DNA from 4 places in the Pseudomonas kitaguniensis genome. Region 1 is predicted to be linked to each of the others. Evidence: predicted binding sites of a transcription regulator. Region 1 holds the regulator's gene; each other region holds the start of a gene.
What was found. The regulator sigma-54, encoded in region 1, starts transcription at its own class of promoters, with help from an activator protein. The targets are predictions, from matches to a motif close to ANTGGCATNNANNTTGCTNT.
Positions count from the first base shown of each region.

Region 2: glnK (P-II family nitrogen regulator) is a predicted target of sigma-54. The motif match lies at 1,542-1,561, and genes of this name have one in related genera.
Region 3: glnA (glutamate--ammonia ligase) is a predicted target of sigma-54. The motif match lies at 1,749-1,768, and genes of this name have one in related genera.
Region 4: ACOZK9_RS06250 (circularly permuted type 2 ATP-grasp protein) is a predicted target of sigma-54. The motif match lies at 2,269-2,288, and genes of this name have one in related genera.

Region 1 covers NZ_JBLZPT010000002.1:257,944-262,139, reverse strand. The annotation lists gene lptA (lipopolysaccharide transport periplasmic protein LptA) at 1-304, shown strand, start outside; gene lptB (LPS export ABC transporter ATP-binding protein) at 304-1,029, shown strand; gene ACOZK9_RS05095 (RNA polymerase factor sigma-54) at 1,214-2,707, shown strand; gene hpf (ribosome hibernation-promoting factor, HPF/YfiA family) at 2,783-3,088, shown strand; gene ptsN (PTS IIA-like nitrogen regulatory protein PtsN) at 3,099-3,563, shown strand; gene rapZ (RNase adapter RapZ) at 3,566-4,196, shown strand, end outside.
Region 2 covers NZ_JBLZPT010000007.1:135,143-139,338, forward strand. The annotation lists gene ACOZK9_RS12035 (BRO-N domain-containing protein) at 189-713, opposite strand; gene ACOZK9_RS12040 (accessory factor UbiK family protein) at 1,085-1,348, opposite strand; gene glnK (P-II family nitrogen regulator) at 1,770-2,108, shown strand; gene ACOZK9_RS12050 (ammonium transporter) at 2,143-3,483, shown strand; gene ACOZK9_RS12055 (secondary thiamine-phosphate synthase enzyme YjbQ) at 3,695-4,120, shown strand.
Region 3 covers NZ_JBLZPT010000013.1:160,558-164,753, reverse strand. The annotation lists gene ACOZK9_RS17475 (chorismate mutase) at 1-31, opposite strand, end outside; gene glnA (glutamate--ammonia ligase) at 242-1,648, opposite strand; gene thiI (tRNA uracil 4-sulfurtransferase ThiI) at 1,983-3,437, shown strand; gene typA (translational GTPase TypA) at 3,577-4,196, shown strand, end outside.
Region 4 covers NZ_JBLZPT010000003.1:171,267-175,462, forward strand. The annotation lists gene ACOZK9_RS06230 (YkgJ family cysteine cluster protein) at 104-358, shown strand; gene ACOZK9_RS06235 (START domain-containing protein) at 400-1,005, shown strand; gene ACOZK9_RS06240 (hypothetical protein) at 1,109-1,345, shown strand; gene ACOZK9_RS06245 (ribonuclease E inhibitor RraB) at 1,559-1,900, shown strand; gene ACOZK9_RS06250 (circularly permuted type 2 ATP-grasp protein) at 2,321-3,730, shown strand; gene ACOZK9_RS06255 (alpha-E domain-containing protein) at 3,735-4,196, shown strand, end outside.

The sequences.
Region 1 (4,196 bases):
CTTCGAACAGAAGCAGGCCGCCGCAGACCCTGCCCCGATGAAGGGCTACGGCAGGACCATCCAGTATCACGCCCAGCAAAATCGCATCATTCTGATCGATCAAGCGCGTGTCGTGAGCAGCGATGGCAACACCACCGACGGTGAAAAAATCACCTACGACACGGTGAAGCAGATCGCTCAGGCGGGTCGTGCGACCGGCGCGAAAATCGGTACGCCGAAACCGCGTATCGACATGGTTATCCAGCCGAAGCAGAAAGACGCCGCCGCCCCTGCGCCTAAACCCGCTGCGAAGAAGGCCAATTAATGGCAACCCTGAAAGCCCAGCATTTGGCCAAGGCCTATAAAAGCCGCCAGGTCGTGCGCGATGTCAGCCTGTCGATCGACAGCGGCCAGATCGTCGGCCTGCTCGGCCCCAACGGTGCCGGCAAGACTACTTGCTTCTACATGATTGTGGGGCTGGTCCAGGCGGATCAAGGCCGCGTATTGATCGACGACCTGGACGTAAGCCACCAGCCGATGCACGGTCGTGCGCGCGCAGGTATCGGCTATCTGCCCCAGGAAGCGTCGATCTTCCGCAAACTGTCGGTCGCCGATAACATCATGGCGATCCTTGAGACCCGCAAGGAACTCGACCGTGACGGCCGCCGCCAGGAACTGGAAAGCCTGCTGCAGGAGTTCCACATCAACCATATTCGCGACAACCTCGGCATGAGCTTGTCGGGTGGTGAGCGTCGCCGTGTAGAAATCGCCCGTGCGCTGGCCACTGCGCCGAAATTTATCCTGCTGGACGAGCCGTTTGCTGGCGTTGACCCTATCTCGGTTGGCGACATCAAGCAGATCATCCATCACCTCAAGGCCAAGGGCATCGGTGTACTAATCACCGACCACAACGTGCGTGAGACTCTGGATATTTGTGAAACAGCTTATATCGTCAACGATGGCCAGCTGATTGCCGAAGGCGACTCAGCCACCATCCTGGCCAACGAACTGGTCAAGGAAGTTTACCTGGGCCACGAGTTCCGCCTGTAAGTACGGCGGTGTCCGGCCTTGCGCCTGGGTGCGCGGGAGTCAATAAAAAGCTCGATTTTTTTATTGTTACCGCGCTCTAGGCAAAGCACTGGATATCAGGCATATAATTTGCTTATGTTTGGCGCTCACGCGCCCTGTCGTGGATGGCGCATTGCGCCGGCGAATAAGGTGTTAAGCCCCTGCCATGAAACCATCGCTAGTCCTGAGAATGGGCCAGCAGCTGACGATGACACCGCAGCTGCAACAGGCCATCCGCCTGCTCCAATTGTCGACCCTGGACCTGCAACAGGAAATCCAGGAGGCCCTGGAGTCCAATCCGATGCTCGAACGCCAGGAAGAAGGCGACGACTTCGATAATGCAGACCCGCTGGCCGATAACATCGAGCAAAAACCCAACGCTGATGTGCAGGAACCCTCCTACCAGGAAACCGCCCCTACGGTGGATAACCTTGAGGACGGCGAATGGAATGAACGCATTCCCAACGAACTCCCCGTGGACACTGCGTGGGAAGACGTTTACCAGACCAGCGCCAGCAGCCTGCCGAGCAACGATGATGACGAGTGGGACTTCACCACCCGTACGTCTGTTGGCGAAAGCTTGCAGAGCCACTTGCTCTGGCAACTGAACCTGGCACCGATGTCGGATACCGATCGCCTGATCGCGGTGACGCTGATCGACTGCATCAACAATCAGGGCTACCTGGACGAAAGCCTTGAGGAAATTCTTGAGGCCTTCGACCCGGAGCTGGACATTGAGCTGGATGAAATCGAAGCCGTCCTGCACCGGATCCAACAGTTCGAGCCTGCCGGTATCGGCGCGCGCACGCTCAGCGAGTGCTTATTGCTGCAACTGCGCCAACTGCCTACCAAAACCGCTTGGCTGGCTGAAGCCCAGCGCCTGGTAACCGACTACATCGACCTGCTGGGCAGCCGCGATTACAGCCAACTGATGCGCCGCATGAAGCTAAAGGAAGATGACCTGCGCCAGGTCATCGAGTTGGTACAGAGCCTCAACCCGCGCCCGGGCTCACAGATCGAGTCCAGTGAAGCTGAATATGTGGTTCCCGATGTGATCGTGCGCAAAGACAACGAGCGCTGGCTGGTGGAGCTGAACCAGGAATCGGTGCCACGCCTGCGGGTCAATCCGCAATATGCTGGTTTTGTGCGCCGCGCCGACACCAGCGCCGACAACACCTTCATGCGCAACCAGTTGCAGGAAGCGCGCTGGTTCATCAAGAGCCTGCAAAGCCGCAACGAAACCCTGATGAAAGTGGCTACCCAGATCGTCGAGCACCAGCGCGGCTTCCTGGAATATGGCGACGAGGCGATGAAACCCTTGGTACTGCACGACATCGCCGAAGCGGTGGGCATGCACGAATCAACGATTTCGCGGGTTACCACGCAAAAATTCATGCATACCCCTCGCGGTATTTATGAGTTGAAATACTTTTTCTCAAGCCACGTCAGCACCTCCGAAGGCGGTGAATGCTCGTCCACGGCGATCCGCGCGATCATCAAAAAACTGGTTGCCGCGGAAAATCAGAAAAAGCCATTGAGTGACAGTAAGATCGCTGGTTTACTGGAGGCACAAGGCATTCAGGTCGCCCGTCGAACCGTCGCCAAATACCGCGAGTCCCTTGGGATCGCGCCTTCCAGCGAGCGTAAACGTTTGATGTGACGGGCGGGCCACAGCGTTCCAGTGGCAGGCATTTCTGCCTGTCGCTTTATGCACTGGCAACGAAGGAGAAGCTGTATGCAAGTCAACATCAGTGGACACCAGCTGGAAGTCACCAAGCCCCTGCGTGAGTACACCGAGAGCAAGCTGAACAAGCTTGCGGGGCATTATGACAAGATCACCAACGTGCAGGTCATCATGGAGGTCGACAAGCTCAAGCAGAAAATCGAGGCCACCCTGCACATACCGAATGCCAAGGTCGTCGCCAATGCGGAACATGACGACATGTACGCGGCGATTGACTCGCTCTACGACAAGCTGGACCGCCAACTCATAAAGCATAAGGAAAAGAATCTGCACCTGATGCAAGGTACAGGTCGTTAACTCTCCCCCCATGATCCGACTTGAAACCATCCTGACCCCCGGCCGTTCCCTCGTGAACGTGCCGGGCGGCAGTAAAAAGAAAGCCCTCGAAGAAATTGCCAAACTGATCAGCCGCGAAGTGCCTGACCTGGATGAGCAAGTTGTTTACGAGTCGCTGATTGCCCGTGAAAAACTCGGATCGACCGGTTTTGGTAACGGCATCGCCATCCCGCACTGTCGCCTGCCAGGCTGTGAATCGCCTGTCAGTGCCCTGCTGCACATGGAAAAACCCATCGATTTCGACGCCATCGACGGTGCGCCGGTCGACCTGCTGTTCGTTCTGCTGGTCCCGCAAGCCGCTACCGATGCACACCTGGAGCTGCTCCGGCAGATCGCCAGCATGCTGGACCGCAAGGAAGTACGCGACAAACTGCGCAGTGCCAGTAGCAACGAGGCGCTCTATCAGGTTGTCCTGGACGAACAAAACGGGCAGTAATCATGCGCTTGATCATCGTCAGCGGCCGTTCCGGCTCGGGTAAAAGTACCGCCCTCAACGTTCTTGAGGACAGCGGCTTCTATTGCATCGATAACTTGCCGGCCGGCCTGCTGCCGGAACTGGCGGAACGCGCGCTGATTCACACCGAACTGGCGCAACCGTTGGTTGCCGTGTCGATTGACGCGCGTAACCTGCCCAGCCATCTGGTGCGCTTCCCGCAATTGCTTGAGGAAGTGCGCGCCAAGCATATTCATTGCGATGTGCTGTACCTGGATGCCGATGAAGAAACGCTGCTCAAGCGCTTCTCCGAGACACGCAGGCGGCACCCCCTCAGCAGCGCCAACCGCTCGTTGGCCGAAGCCATTGAGGACGAGACCAACCTGCTCGGGCCGATCATTGACCTCGCCGACCTCAAGATCAACACCACAGGCCTGAACCTCTATCAGTTGCGTGATGCGATCAAGCTGCGGCTGTTGAATCAACCGGAGCCTGGTACGGCATTTCTGGTTGAGTCTTTTGGCTTCAAGCGCGGCATGCCGGTGGATGCCGACCTGGTGTTTGATGTGCGCTGCCTGCCCAACCCTTACTGGAAACCAGAGCTGCGTGAACAGTCCGGGCTGGATAAGCCCGTGG
Region 2 (4,196 bases), on a different contig from region 1:
CTGCGCCCCACGTGTTGCCGAGTGTTGAAGCACCAGAGCCGACATTGCGAAGACTCTGGCTTTCTGTGTGTGCGGAGGCTGCCACAACAGTTCTGACTTTTCCTAGCGTTTTCTGCAGCTACACCGGCTGATAGAGAGTTCGGTTTTTACGATTTTCGCGTTAACTCAGTGAGGGCTTAATATATTGTTTATTTGTTTGCCGATTGGGGTCGATCGCTGCGTTTCCACCAAGCTAGTTTTTTCTCCCCATGTGTGCGGGCGGGCTCTGGAAGCATGTGCGGTACGTCTTGTAGCCTTATCCATGCCTGATTGTTCCAGTGTAGAAGGCTAAGAGACGTCTGTGGCCAAGCTAACAAACTCAGTATTGGATGATCACAATTGGTGCCTTTTTGCGCATCGCGTATGGCAGGAACAACTTCGTGCGTTAGCCACTCCCGAAGACCTCGATACTCCGGGCAATAATGGTAAATCAGAAGGGCGTAGACACCTGACTCGCTGATCAGCAGCGTCCGTTCGACAGCACCATGATGGAGCGCCTTTCGATACTGACGTTGATCTGGATCAAGCTTCCGCAACGCTCGCTCGTCCAAATAGAGCCTCAGCAACCGACCCAAATCACGCGCGCTGAACCAAGCCTGGTTCTCCAACAAAAGCGCGTGAAGATGCAGATTGTGCCGCGTAAACACATGAGGAATGAAGTGGTCGTTGTCCATGGTGCAGTACCCATATTCGCTTGAGTGGACTGCCGTTTACCGTCGCCAAACGATAAGGGTGACAGCTGCGTGCAGGTTGGCGAGCCGGTGCAAGCGAATACCGGCAGACCCTGGGGTCTCCCACACACAGCCGCCATAAAACGAGCTCGGTTTAATACCCGATATCGGATGGTGGACGCTGTGCGTCGCAAGCTTTCCGGGTCGCCAAACCCAGCGCTGAATGTTCAGCAGCAAGCAGCCTAAAGAGATTGGGCGTGGCGATGCTATCGGAAAGCGTAAGCGCATGTCGTAGGAATGTTCCTGAAGACATTAGCTGGATGAAGATAGCAGGAAGACCATTGCAGCCTTCCCATCAGTTTCAAGAAATCCGTTTATTCAGCGGAGGGCAGCATTAGCCTGGCTTCAAACTCTGCGACTTTCGCTTCCAGGCTTTCCAGCCGCGCACGGGTGCGGGCCAGCACTACCATTTGGCTATCAAACTCTTCGCGGCTCACCAGGTCGAGTTTGCTGAAACCGCTCTGCAGCAATGCCTTGAACTGGCTTTCGATTTCAGTGCGGGGCAGCGCGGTGTCGCCGCTGAACAGGCGAGAGGCGTGGCCGCTCAGGGCGTCGAGTAGGTCTTTGGGCGCGAGCATGGGACATATTCCGGAATACTGTTGGCGGGCAGTGTATCACGCAGCGTCTATAGTCTTTTTACCGTGTTGGATGCACGTTTTTCGCGCAGAGGGGCGGGCAGTGGCGCACCGTTATTGTGCGCATTGCAGTCGCCAAACCGCCGTGCAGGCACGCAAAACCGGGCAACGAACTGATTTCAGTGGTTTTTACGGAGCTGGCAAGGTTTCTGCTTAGACGATCATGACCCATGCACTGATGCAGTCGCTGTGACGAATGCAGTGCGCCGACGGATCAGGGGTACAGGTTTCGTCACCAGTGGTTCGCTGGCGTTGCAACGGCACATGCCGAGGCGACGACGCGTTACAAAGCCAGGCGCTGCGCTTAGACTTGAGACGGGTTTGTTTTCCTGGGGCAAGTCCACCAATTCGGGAGAGAGTTTTCATGAAGCTAGTCACTGCCATCATCAAGCCGTTCAAGTTGGACGATGTACGCGAGTCGTTGTCCGAGATCGGCGTGCAGGGCATTACCGTTACCGAGGTCAAGGGCTTCGGTCGGCAGAAGGGTCACACCGAGCTGTACCGTGGCGCGGAATACGTGGTGGATTTCCTGCCTAAGGTGAAGATTGATGTCGCCATTGACGACAAGGATCTTGACCGTGTTATCGAGGCGATAACCAAGGCGGCCAACACCGGCAAAATCGGTGACGGCAAGATTTTCGTGGTCAATCTGGAACAGGCGATTCGCATCCGTACCGGCGAAACCGATACCGACGCAATCTAAGCCGCCAAACCCCAACGCCCCAGGAGAAAACACTATGACTCTGCGTAAATTCGCAGGGCTCGGAGCCCTGTTGTCCCTCGTAATGCCGGCCTTGGCATTGGCGGCGGACCCAGCCCCAGCTCCAGTCCTCAATTCCGGCGACACCGCATGGATGCTGACATCCACCGCGTTGGTGCTGTTCATGACTATTCCAGGCCTGGCGCTGTTTTACGGCGGCATGGTTCGCTCCAAAAACATTCTTTCGGTGATGATGCAGTGCTTCGCCATCACCGGTCTGATCAGCATTCTGTGGTTCGTTTACGGCTACAGCATGGCGTTCGACACGACCGGTATGGAAGCAGGCGTCGTCAACTTCAACTCGTTCGTGGGCGGCCTGTCCAAACTGTTCCTGTCGGGTGTCACCCCGGCGAGCATCACCGGCCCTGCGGCGCTGTTCCCTGAGGCGGTATTCGTCACCTTCCAGATGACGTTCGCCATCATTACGCCTGCGCTGATCGTCGGTGCTTTTGCCGAGCGTATGAAGTTCTCTGCGATGCTGATCTTCATGGGCGTCTGGTTCACCTTGGTGTACGCGCCAATTGCGCACATGGTGTGGGGCGGTCCGGGGTCGTTGTTGGGCGACTGGGGCGTACTGGATTTCGCAGGCGGCACCGTGGTGCACATCAACGCCGGTGTTGCCGGCCTGGTGGCGTGCCTGGTACTCGGCAAGCGTAAAGGTTTCCCGACCACCCCGATGGCGCCTCACAACCTGGGTTACACCCTGGTCGGTGCGGCCATGCTGTGGGTTGGCTGGTTCGGTTTCAACGCAGGTTCCGCTGCTGCGGCCAACGGCACTGCCGGTATGGCAATGCTGGTGACTCAGATCGCTACCGCTGCTGCGGCGCTGGGCTGGATGTTCGCCGAGTGGGTCACCCACGGTAAGCCAAGCGCACTGGGCATCGCCTCGGGTGTGGTGGCAGGCCTTGTGGCAATTACTCCGGCTGCGGGCACCGTGGGCCCGATGGGCGCGCTGGTTATCGGCCTGGCGGCGGGCGTGGTGTGCTTCTTCTGCGCCACTACGCTGAAACGCAAACTGGGTTACGACGACTCCCTGGACGCCTTCGGCGTGCACGGTATCGGCGGTATCCTCGGCGCGATCCTCACCGGTGTGTTCGCTGCACCGGCCATGGGTGGCTTCAACGCCGCGACGACCGACATCGCGGCGCAAGTCTGGGTCCAGTGCAAAGGCGTTGGTTTCACCGTGATCTACACGGCCATCGTGACCTTCATCATCCTTAAGGTGCTGGATGCGGTCATGGGCTTGCGGGTTGCCGAGGAAGAAGAGGCCGTTGGCCTCGATCTGGCGCAACACAACGAACGCGGTTACAACTTGTAAGCGTGCGAAAAAAAGATGCCCGGCTTGCCGGGCATTTTTTTGCCTGGCGTTTGTCAGTGATAAGACGCTGTACCGGTTTTTGCGCAAAGTTTGTGAGGGTGCGCACGCGGTACGTTTCACCGTGCAGATGTCCTACAGGCATGTAGGCGTATTCGGCACTTTGTTTTTTCCCAGAGCGCGCTAGAATGCGCGCCGATGGGCGGAGAACTGTATGTGGCAACAGACTCTGATAACCCTGCGGGCCAAGCCCCGGGGCTTTCACTTGGTGACGGACGAATTGCTCGCCGGCTTGCCTGAATTGAAGGCTTGTCGTGTGGGCCTGTTACATCTGTGGCTGCAGCACACATCGGCCTCGTTGACCGTCAACGAGAATGCCGACCCGGCGGTGCGCCGTGACTTCGAACGTTTTTTCAATGCGCTGGTGCCTCAAGGTACGGTGGGATATGAACATAACGACGAAGGGCCGGATGACCTGCCGGCGCACTTCAAGGCCAGTCTCCTGGGCTGCCAGCTGAGTTTGCCGGTCAATGCCGGCCGCTTGGCGATAGGGATCTGGCAAGGTGTTTATCTGGGCGAGCACCGTGATCATGGCGGTGCTCGTAAAGTCCTCGCCACCTTGCACGGTGATGGGGCATAAGCCACTGGTTATCCGCTGGCTATTGATTTTTTCCGGCGACCTCGACAGAGGGTGAAGCTGGGCTATAACTAATCTG
Region 3 (4,196 bases), on a different contig from region 1:
ATAACAGGGCGAATACAAGTCGAGACTTCAAGGGTGATCTCCTGTGGGGGCGGGCGCTCCCGCAATGGCGGAGGATTACTAATACAACATGTAACTGGTTTCGCGCTATCGCAGCACAGTGCCAGCGAGCCTGTGTGGCAAACCCGCTTGCCACAGCAGCACTGCCCGCTAAAGCGCAGGCAAAAAAAGACCTCCCGAAGGAGGTCTTTTTCATCACGCCGCGTTAAGCGGCGCTACCGGATCAGCAGCTGTAGTACAGCTCGTATTCCAGTGGGTGTACGAAGGTGCGTACTTTGATTTCTTCTTCGCTTTTCAGCTCGATGTAAGCGTCGATGAAGTCGTCGCTGAACACGCCGCCTTTGGTCAGGAACGCACGGCCCTTGTCCAGCTCTTCCAGGGCTTCTTTCAGGCTGCCGCACACTTGTGGGATCTCTTTGGCCTCTTCAGGCGGCAGGTCGTACAAGTTTTTGTCGGCGGCGTCGCCAGGGTGGATCTTGTTCTGGATACCGTCCAAGCCAGCCATTACCAACGCAGCGAAGGCCAGGTACGGGTTGGCTGCCGGGTCCGGGAAGCGGGCTTCGATACGGCGAGCGCGCGGGCTGGACACGTAAGGAATACGGATCGAAGCGGAGCGGTTACGCGCCGAGTAGGCCAGCATTACCGGTGCTTCGAAACCTGGAACCAAGCGCTTGTAGGAGTTGGTCGATGGGTTGGTGAAGCCGTTCAGGGCCTTACCGTGCTTGATGATACCGCCGATGAAGTACAGGGCGGTGTCGGACAGGCCGGCATAACCTTCGCCAGCGAAGGTGTTCTTGCCTTCTTTGGCGATCGACAAGTGAACGTGCATACCCGAGCCGTTATCGCCATACAGCGGCTTAGGCATGAAGGTAGCGGTACGGCCGTAGGCATCAGCCACGTTGTGTACGCAGTACTTCAGGGTCTGAACTTCGTCAGCCTTGGCCACCAGGGTGTTGAACTTCACACCGATTTCGTTCTGGCCGGCAGTGGCCACTTCGTGGTGGTGAACTTCGATAACCAGGCCCATTTCTTCCATGGCGTTGCACATGGAGGTACGGATTTCGTGGTCATGGTCGAACGGCGGAACCGGGAAGTAGCCACCTTTGATACCCGGGCGGTGGCCTTTGTTGCCGCCTTCGATGTCCTGGTCAGACATCCACGAACCTTGTTCGGAGAAGATTTTGAACATGGAGCCGGAGATGTCGGACTTGAACTTGACCGAATCAAAGATGAAGAATTCTGGCTCCGGGCCTACGAATACGGTGTCACCGATACCGGTCGACTTCAGGTATTCCTCGGCACGCTTGGCGATCGCACGTGGGTCGCGGTCGTAGCCTTGCATGGTCGAAGGCTCGATCACGTCACACACGATGATCACGGTTGGGTCTTCGGTGAACGGGTCGAGTACGGCAGTGCTGTCGTCCGGCATCAGGATCATGTCGGAAGCTTCAATGCCTTTCCAGCCGGCAATGGAGGAACCGTCGAACATTTTGCCTTCTTCGAAGAAAGCGTCATCCAGCGCGTCGCGAGCCGGCATGGTCACGTGGTGCTGAGTGCCTTTTGTGTCCGTGAAGCGCAGATCAATCCATTTAACGTCATGATCTTTGATGAGTTGAACCGACTTCGACATGGTGTCCTCCGGGTGGCTTCGGGCTGGGGTAGTGGAGTTAGCCCTTAGAATGTGGGTGATGCCGGCGCGAATAGTCGACCAAGGCAACCTGCCTCACAAGAGAGCAAATTGCATGCCAGTGCGCCAACATGGCCTTTTTGCCTCAAATTAGCCCCTATAACGGTGCAATTCGTAAAATTACAGCAAATGGCGCACTGCAATGCAGCGTTAATGTGCGCGAGTGATCCGTTTTGGTGCGCGATAGTTGTGATGCATATTAACTGGTCAAACCTTGAGCGATTTCCGCTATAATCCGCGCCCCCCTTTTTCGGCAGGCTCTGCGCGCGCTGTTTCCATGAAATTAATCGTTAAAGTCTTCCCCGAAATCACCATCAAGAGCCGGCCGGTACGGATGCGTTTCATCCGTCAGTTGGCCAAGAACATCCGTGCCGTGCTCCGCGATCTGGACCCGGCTGTGGTGGTGAACGGTGTGTGGGACAATCTCGAACTGGAAACCCGCCTGACCGATGCCAAAGCCTTGAAGGACATGACCGAGCGCCTGAGCTGCATGCCGGGCATCGCGCATTTCCTGCAGGTCGACGAGTACCCGCTGGGCGACTTTGACGACATCACCGAAAAGTGCAAACAGCACTTCGGCAATGAGCTTGAGGGGAAGATTTTTTCGGTGCGTTGCAAGCGTGCCGGCAAGCACCCATTCAGCTCCATGGACGTCGAAAAATACGTCGGCAGCAAGCTGCGTCGCGAGTGCGGCGCCGCCGGAATTTCCCTGAAAGCACCGCAAATTGAAGTGCGCATGGAAATTCGCGACCAACGGTTGTTTGTGATCCACAGCCAGCACAACAGCATCGGTGGCTACCCGCTGGGCGCCCTGGAACAGACCCTGGTATTGATGTCCGGCGGTTTCGATTCCACGGTCGCGGCTTACCAGATCATGCGCCGCGGGCTGATGAGCCATTTCTGCTTCTTTAATCTGGGCGGGCGTGCACACGAATTGGGCGTGATGGAAGTCGCGCACTTTATCTGGAAGAAGTACGGCAGCTCCCAGCGCGTGCTATTTGTGAGCGTGCCGTTCGAGGAAGTACTCGGCGAAATTCTCGCAAAAGTCGATAACAGTCATATGGGCGTAGTATTGAAGCGTATGATGTTGCGCGCTGCGTCGAAGATCGCCGATCAGTTGCAGATTGACGCACTGGTAACCGGTGAAGCGATTTCCCAGGTGGCCAGCCAGACGCTGCCCAACCTGTCGCTGATCGACTGCGTGACCGAGAAGCTGGTATTGCGCCCGCTGATCGCCAGTCACAAGCAGGACATCATCGACCTGGCCGAAGAAATCGGCACGGCAGATTTTGCCAAGCACATGCCTGAATATTGCGGGGTCATCTCGGTGAACCCCAAGACCCACGCCAAGCGCAACCGCGTGGAGTACGAAGAACAACAGTTCGACATGGCGATTCTCGAGCGTGCGCTTGAGAACGCCAAAATGGTGCCAATCGACCGCGTAATCGACGAATTGGGCCAGGATGTACAGATCGAAGAAGTCAGCGAAGCCCTGGCCGGTCAAATCGTCGTCGATATCCGTCACCCGGATGCCGCTGAAGATGAGCCGCTGGAAATCGCTGGCATCGACGTGCAAGCGCTGCCGTTCTACGCACTGAACGCGCGTTTCAAGGAACTGGATAACAGCCGTCAGTACCTGCTGTATTGCGACAAAGGCGTGATGAGTCGCCTGCATGCCCACCATTTGCTCAGTGAGGGGCATGCCAATGTGCGCGTTTATCGACCGAGCTAAGAGCCCGGGGCTGTTTGCCTGTGGCCTGCGTCACCGGCCCCCCGACTCTGCCGTCAAGCTGTAACGGCAAGGCCTGACTCTACTGTTAATCGCTGCCACGACCTGTCAGCACACCGAATCCTCTGATCGAGATACACAAGTGATCGAAAATCTACGTAACATCGCCATCATTGCTCACGTTGACCATGGTAAAACCACCCTGGTAGACAAACTCTTGCGTCAATCCGGCACCCTGGAGCGCAACGAGCTCAACGACGAGCGCGTGATGGACTCCAACGACCAGGAAAAAGAGCGCGGTATTACCATCCTGGCTAAAAACACCGCTATCAACTGGAACGGCTACCACATCAACATCGTGGACACCCCGGGCCACGCCGACTTCGGCGGCGAAGTTGAACGTGTAATGTCGATGGTTGACTCCGTTCTGCTGCTGGTTGACGCTCAAGACGGCCCTATGCCGCAAACCCGTTTTGTGACCAAGAAGGCTTTCGAAGCCGGCCTGCGTCCAATCGTCTGCATCAACAAGGTTGACCGTCCAGGCGCGCGTCCGGACTGGGTTCTGGACCAGATCTTTGACCTGTTCGACAACCTCGGTGCTACCGAAGAACAGCTGGACTTCAAAGTCGTCTACGCCTCGGCCCTGAACGGTATTGCCGGTCTGGACCACAACGACATGGCTGACGACATGACCCCGCTGTACCAGTCGATCGTCGACAACGTACCTGCGCCGGCTGTTGACCGTGACGGCCCGTTCCAGAT
Region 4 (4,196 bases), on a different contig from region 1:
CCTTGGTTTTTGCGAAAAACCCCTGTTGGACCATTTTAAAACGGCTGTTTTAGGGCGTACTCTAGCCCCGCCATCCTATTGAGTCGTCGAGGACCTGCTGGTCATGAAATGCCGTGAAGGCTGTGGCGCTTGCTGCATTGCCCCCTCTATCAGTTCGCCATTACCGGGAATGCCCATGGGCAAACCTGCGGGCGAACGCTGCCTGCACTTGTCGGTCGAACAGCTATGCCAGCTTTTCGGGCAACCGGAGCGGCCAGCGGTGTGCAGTGATTTCAAGGCCGACATTGAGGTCTGCGGCACCGATCAGCCCGATGCGATCCGGTTGATCGGCTGGTGGGAGCAGATGACGGCGGCTTGATGGGCTTTATTATCGGAACTTCAACAATAAGGAATACAACAATGGGTTCGCTGAAACGAATGGCTGTGCTGTGCGGTTTTACGCTGTTGTTCGCCGCCACCGCCCAGGCTGAAGATTGGCAAGTCGCCAAGGACGAAGACGGTATCAAAGTGTCCTTGAGCGAAATTGCCGGCTCCAAGTACAAAGCGTATCGCGGTGTGACCGTGATCAAGGCACCAATTGCAAAGATCCAGGCCCTGCAGGAAGACGTGGCCGCTGCCTGCTCCTGGATCCACGAATGCAAGTCGCAAAAACTGCTCAAGACCGAAGGCGACAAGAGCTGGACCTACACCCAGTTCAAGGCACCGTTCCCGGTGACCGACCGCGACTCGATCCTTGAGATCACCACCTCCAAGGGCGCCGATGGCAGCATCACGCGCACATTGCTCGAAGTGCCGACCTACCAGCCAGAGGTTAAAGGTTACGTGCGTGTTGCCCAGGTAGAGGGTTTTTGGAAGCTGGTGCCCAAAGGCGACAACCAGACCGAAGTGACCTATCAGGTGCACACCGAGCCAGGTGGCAGCGTGCCGTCGTGGCTGGCCAACAAGTTTGTGGTGGACGCACCGTTCAACACGCTGAAAGCCTTGAAGCAACACGCTGAAAAATAAGTCGCATTAATCAGGTGCCTCCTGACGTGAGTGGAACGTTTGCCAAACCCTCAAGGTCCAGATAGTTGTGAGCCCAAACACGGGTTTTATCGAGGAGGCACCGATGCAAAAGTGGCAGATTACCTTCGTTGATGATCACGGCGTACAGTCCGTAGAGCAGTTCACCTGCGATCAAAAGCCAACCCTCGAAGATGCGGCGCACATGATTCGCAACAAGCTGGTTCCGGTGGCTGCGGAGCTGGACCTCAATGACCTGGAAGGCCGTAAACCCGAGCCTACGGTCAAGATTCTTAAAGACCAGAACAGTATTCAGATCCTCGACATCTCACCTGCCGCCTGAACATTCCCTGTTTGCCGTTCAAGCGCCTCTGGTGGAGGTGCCAGGTTCACGCTACTCTGCAATTGAGATCAGCGAGTGATTCGCTAAGGTTTGGTCTTGTCAGCTACATGCTTGTTTTCCAGCGGTGATGTCATTGCCGTCGCACCCGCGCCAGTAGGGCGCGGGCTTCGGGAAGCACGGAAAGTCTATCCATCAGTTTGAGGAGGACGTTTCATGAGCACAGCCTATCAAGAAGACATCAGCACCAACGTTCTGCGCCGCATGAAAGAGGGCGGCTTCGACTTCTCACGTTTTCACCCCATCGAGTTCTACGCCATTTTCCCGGATGAGGAACGGGCGCGCAGGGCTGCGGGTCGATTTCGTGGAGAGTCCCTGAACGCCCAGGTCAGCGCGCGCGATGATGGCGCCTGGTACCTGGAACTGAGCAAAATCATGTTCGCAACCTACGACGGCATAGGAGACTTCGAGCAAGATTTTGAAGCGGTGGTCGAACCGCTGGGCGGGATTATCGAAGGATGGGGCGTCAAGCAAGAGGTGCGTGGGTTACCCATGTAATTCAACGCATGTTGTATGAAAACCGCAGCGTATCGGCTGACCTTCGGGTCGGCCGATTTTGTGTCTGGCGTAGCAAAAATATTCGGAACTTGCGGTGCCATTTTCTGCACCAAAAAAAAGCCACCCAAAGAGGGTGGCTGAAAGGGAAGAGCGTTGCGCTGAAGCCTCAGGACGCGTCCTGTTCAGCAGATGGTGGTGATTATCCGCAAGGGTCGTCGCGCAGTGAAATCAACTCTGACTATGCTGTTGATAGCCAAAGCTCGCATTGCAATGAAGCGCGCGGCGCAAGGGCGGGCATTCTGCGCACCAGGACGGTGCGAGCAGATCCCGGTGGTAATTCAACTAACTGATTTTTAAGTGTTTATGCCGCTGGCACGGGCCTTGCGATGGTTCTTGCGTCCGGGTGACAAGGAGTACGGCATGATCCGCACTTATTACGATGAAATGTACGACGGGGCAGGCCAGGTTCGGCCTCACTACCGCGAGTTCGCCCGCTGGTTGGCCGAAACCCCACCCGAACTGCTGGCACAGCGTCGGCGTGAGGCCGATTTACTGTTCCACCGCGCAGGCATCACCTTCACCCTCTACGGGGACGAGCAGGGCACCGAACGCCTGATTCCCTTCGACACCATCCCGCGCAGCATTCCGGCGAGTGAGTGGCGGGTGGTCGAACGTGGCTGTATTCAACGGGTCAAGGCGCTGAACCTGTTTCTCGCTGACCTGTACCACGATCAACGCATCATCAAGGCCGGGATCATTCCTGCCGAACAGGTGTTGGCCAACGAGCAATACCAATTGGCAATGCAGGGCTTGAACCTGCACCGCGGCCTGTATTCCCACGTCTCTGGGGTCGATCTGGTACGTGATGGTGACGGCACCTACTACGTGCTCGAAGACAACCTGCGTACACCGAGCGGCGTCAGCTACATGCTTGAAGACCGCAAGATGATGATGCGGCTGTTCCCCGAACTGTTCGCCGCCCAGCGCATTGCGCCGATCGACCACTACCCCAACCTGCTGCTCGACACCCTGAAAAGCTCCAGCCCGCTGGATAACCCCAGCGTGGTGGTGCTGACGCCGGGGCGTTTCAACAGCGCGTTTTTCGAACACGCGTTTCTGGCCCGCGAAATGGGTGTGGAACTGGTGGAAGGCGCCGACCTGTTCGTGCGCGATGACCGCGTGTTCATGCGCACCACTGACGGCCCCAAAGCGGTGGACGTGATCTACCGTCGCCTCGACGATGCGTTCCTCGACCCACTGGCGTTCAACCCGGATTCCATGCTCGGCGTGCCCGGCCTGCTCGCGGCGTATCGCTGCGGCAATGTGGTGCTGGCCAATGCGATTGGCACCGGGGTTGCGGACGACAAGTCGGTGTACCCGTTCGTCACCGAGATGATCCGTTTTTACCTGGACGAAGAGCCGATCCTGAAGAACGTTCCGACGTTTCAATGCCGTAAGCCCGACGAATTGTCCCACGTGCTGGCCAACCTGCCAGACCTGGTGGTCAAGGAAACCCAAGGCTCCGGCGGCTACGGCATGCTGGTGGGGCCTGCGTCTTCAAAGGCCGAAATCGAAGCCTTCCGCGCCCGCATCAAGGCCAAGCCGCATGCCTATATCGCGCAGCCGACCCTGTGTTTATCCACCTGCCCAACCTTTGTCGAAAACGGCATTGCGCCGCGCCACATCGACCTGCGCCCGTTCGTCTTGTCCGGCAAGGAAACCCGTGTGGTGCCTGGCGGCTTGACCCGCGTGGCTCTGCGCGAAGGTTCGCTGGTGGTCAACTCGTCCCAGGGCGGCGGCACCAAAGACACCTGGGTGGTCGAGGACTGATGACATGTTGAGTAGAACTGCCTCGGATTTGTACTGGATGTCGCGCTACCTGGAGCGCGCGGAAAACCTCGCGCGCATGCTCGATGTCAGCTATTCGCTGTCGCTGATGCCCCAGGATGGGCGCGGTGATGGCCTGCATGAATTGGCCATGCCGCTGTTGATCACCGGCACGCTGGAGGATTACCACGCGCGTCACGGTGAACTGCATGCCGAACGCCTGCTGCATTTTTTTGCGCTGGACGCGGCCAACCCGGCCAGCATCTACAGTTGCCTCGGCGCCGCGCGGGCCAGCGCGCATGCGGTGCGTGGGCGAATCACCGCCGACATGTGGGAAAACATCAACGCCACCTGGCTGGATATTCGCGAGATCGCCCAGCAAGGGCTTAGCCGTTATGGCATGAGCCGCTTCTGTGAGTGGGTCAAGGAGCGTTCGCACCTGTTCCGGGGCGCCACCTACGGCACCATC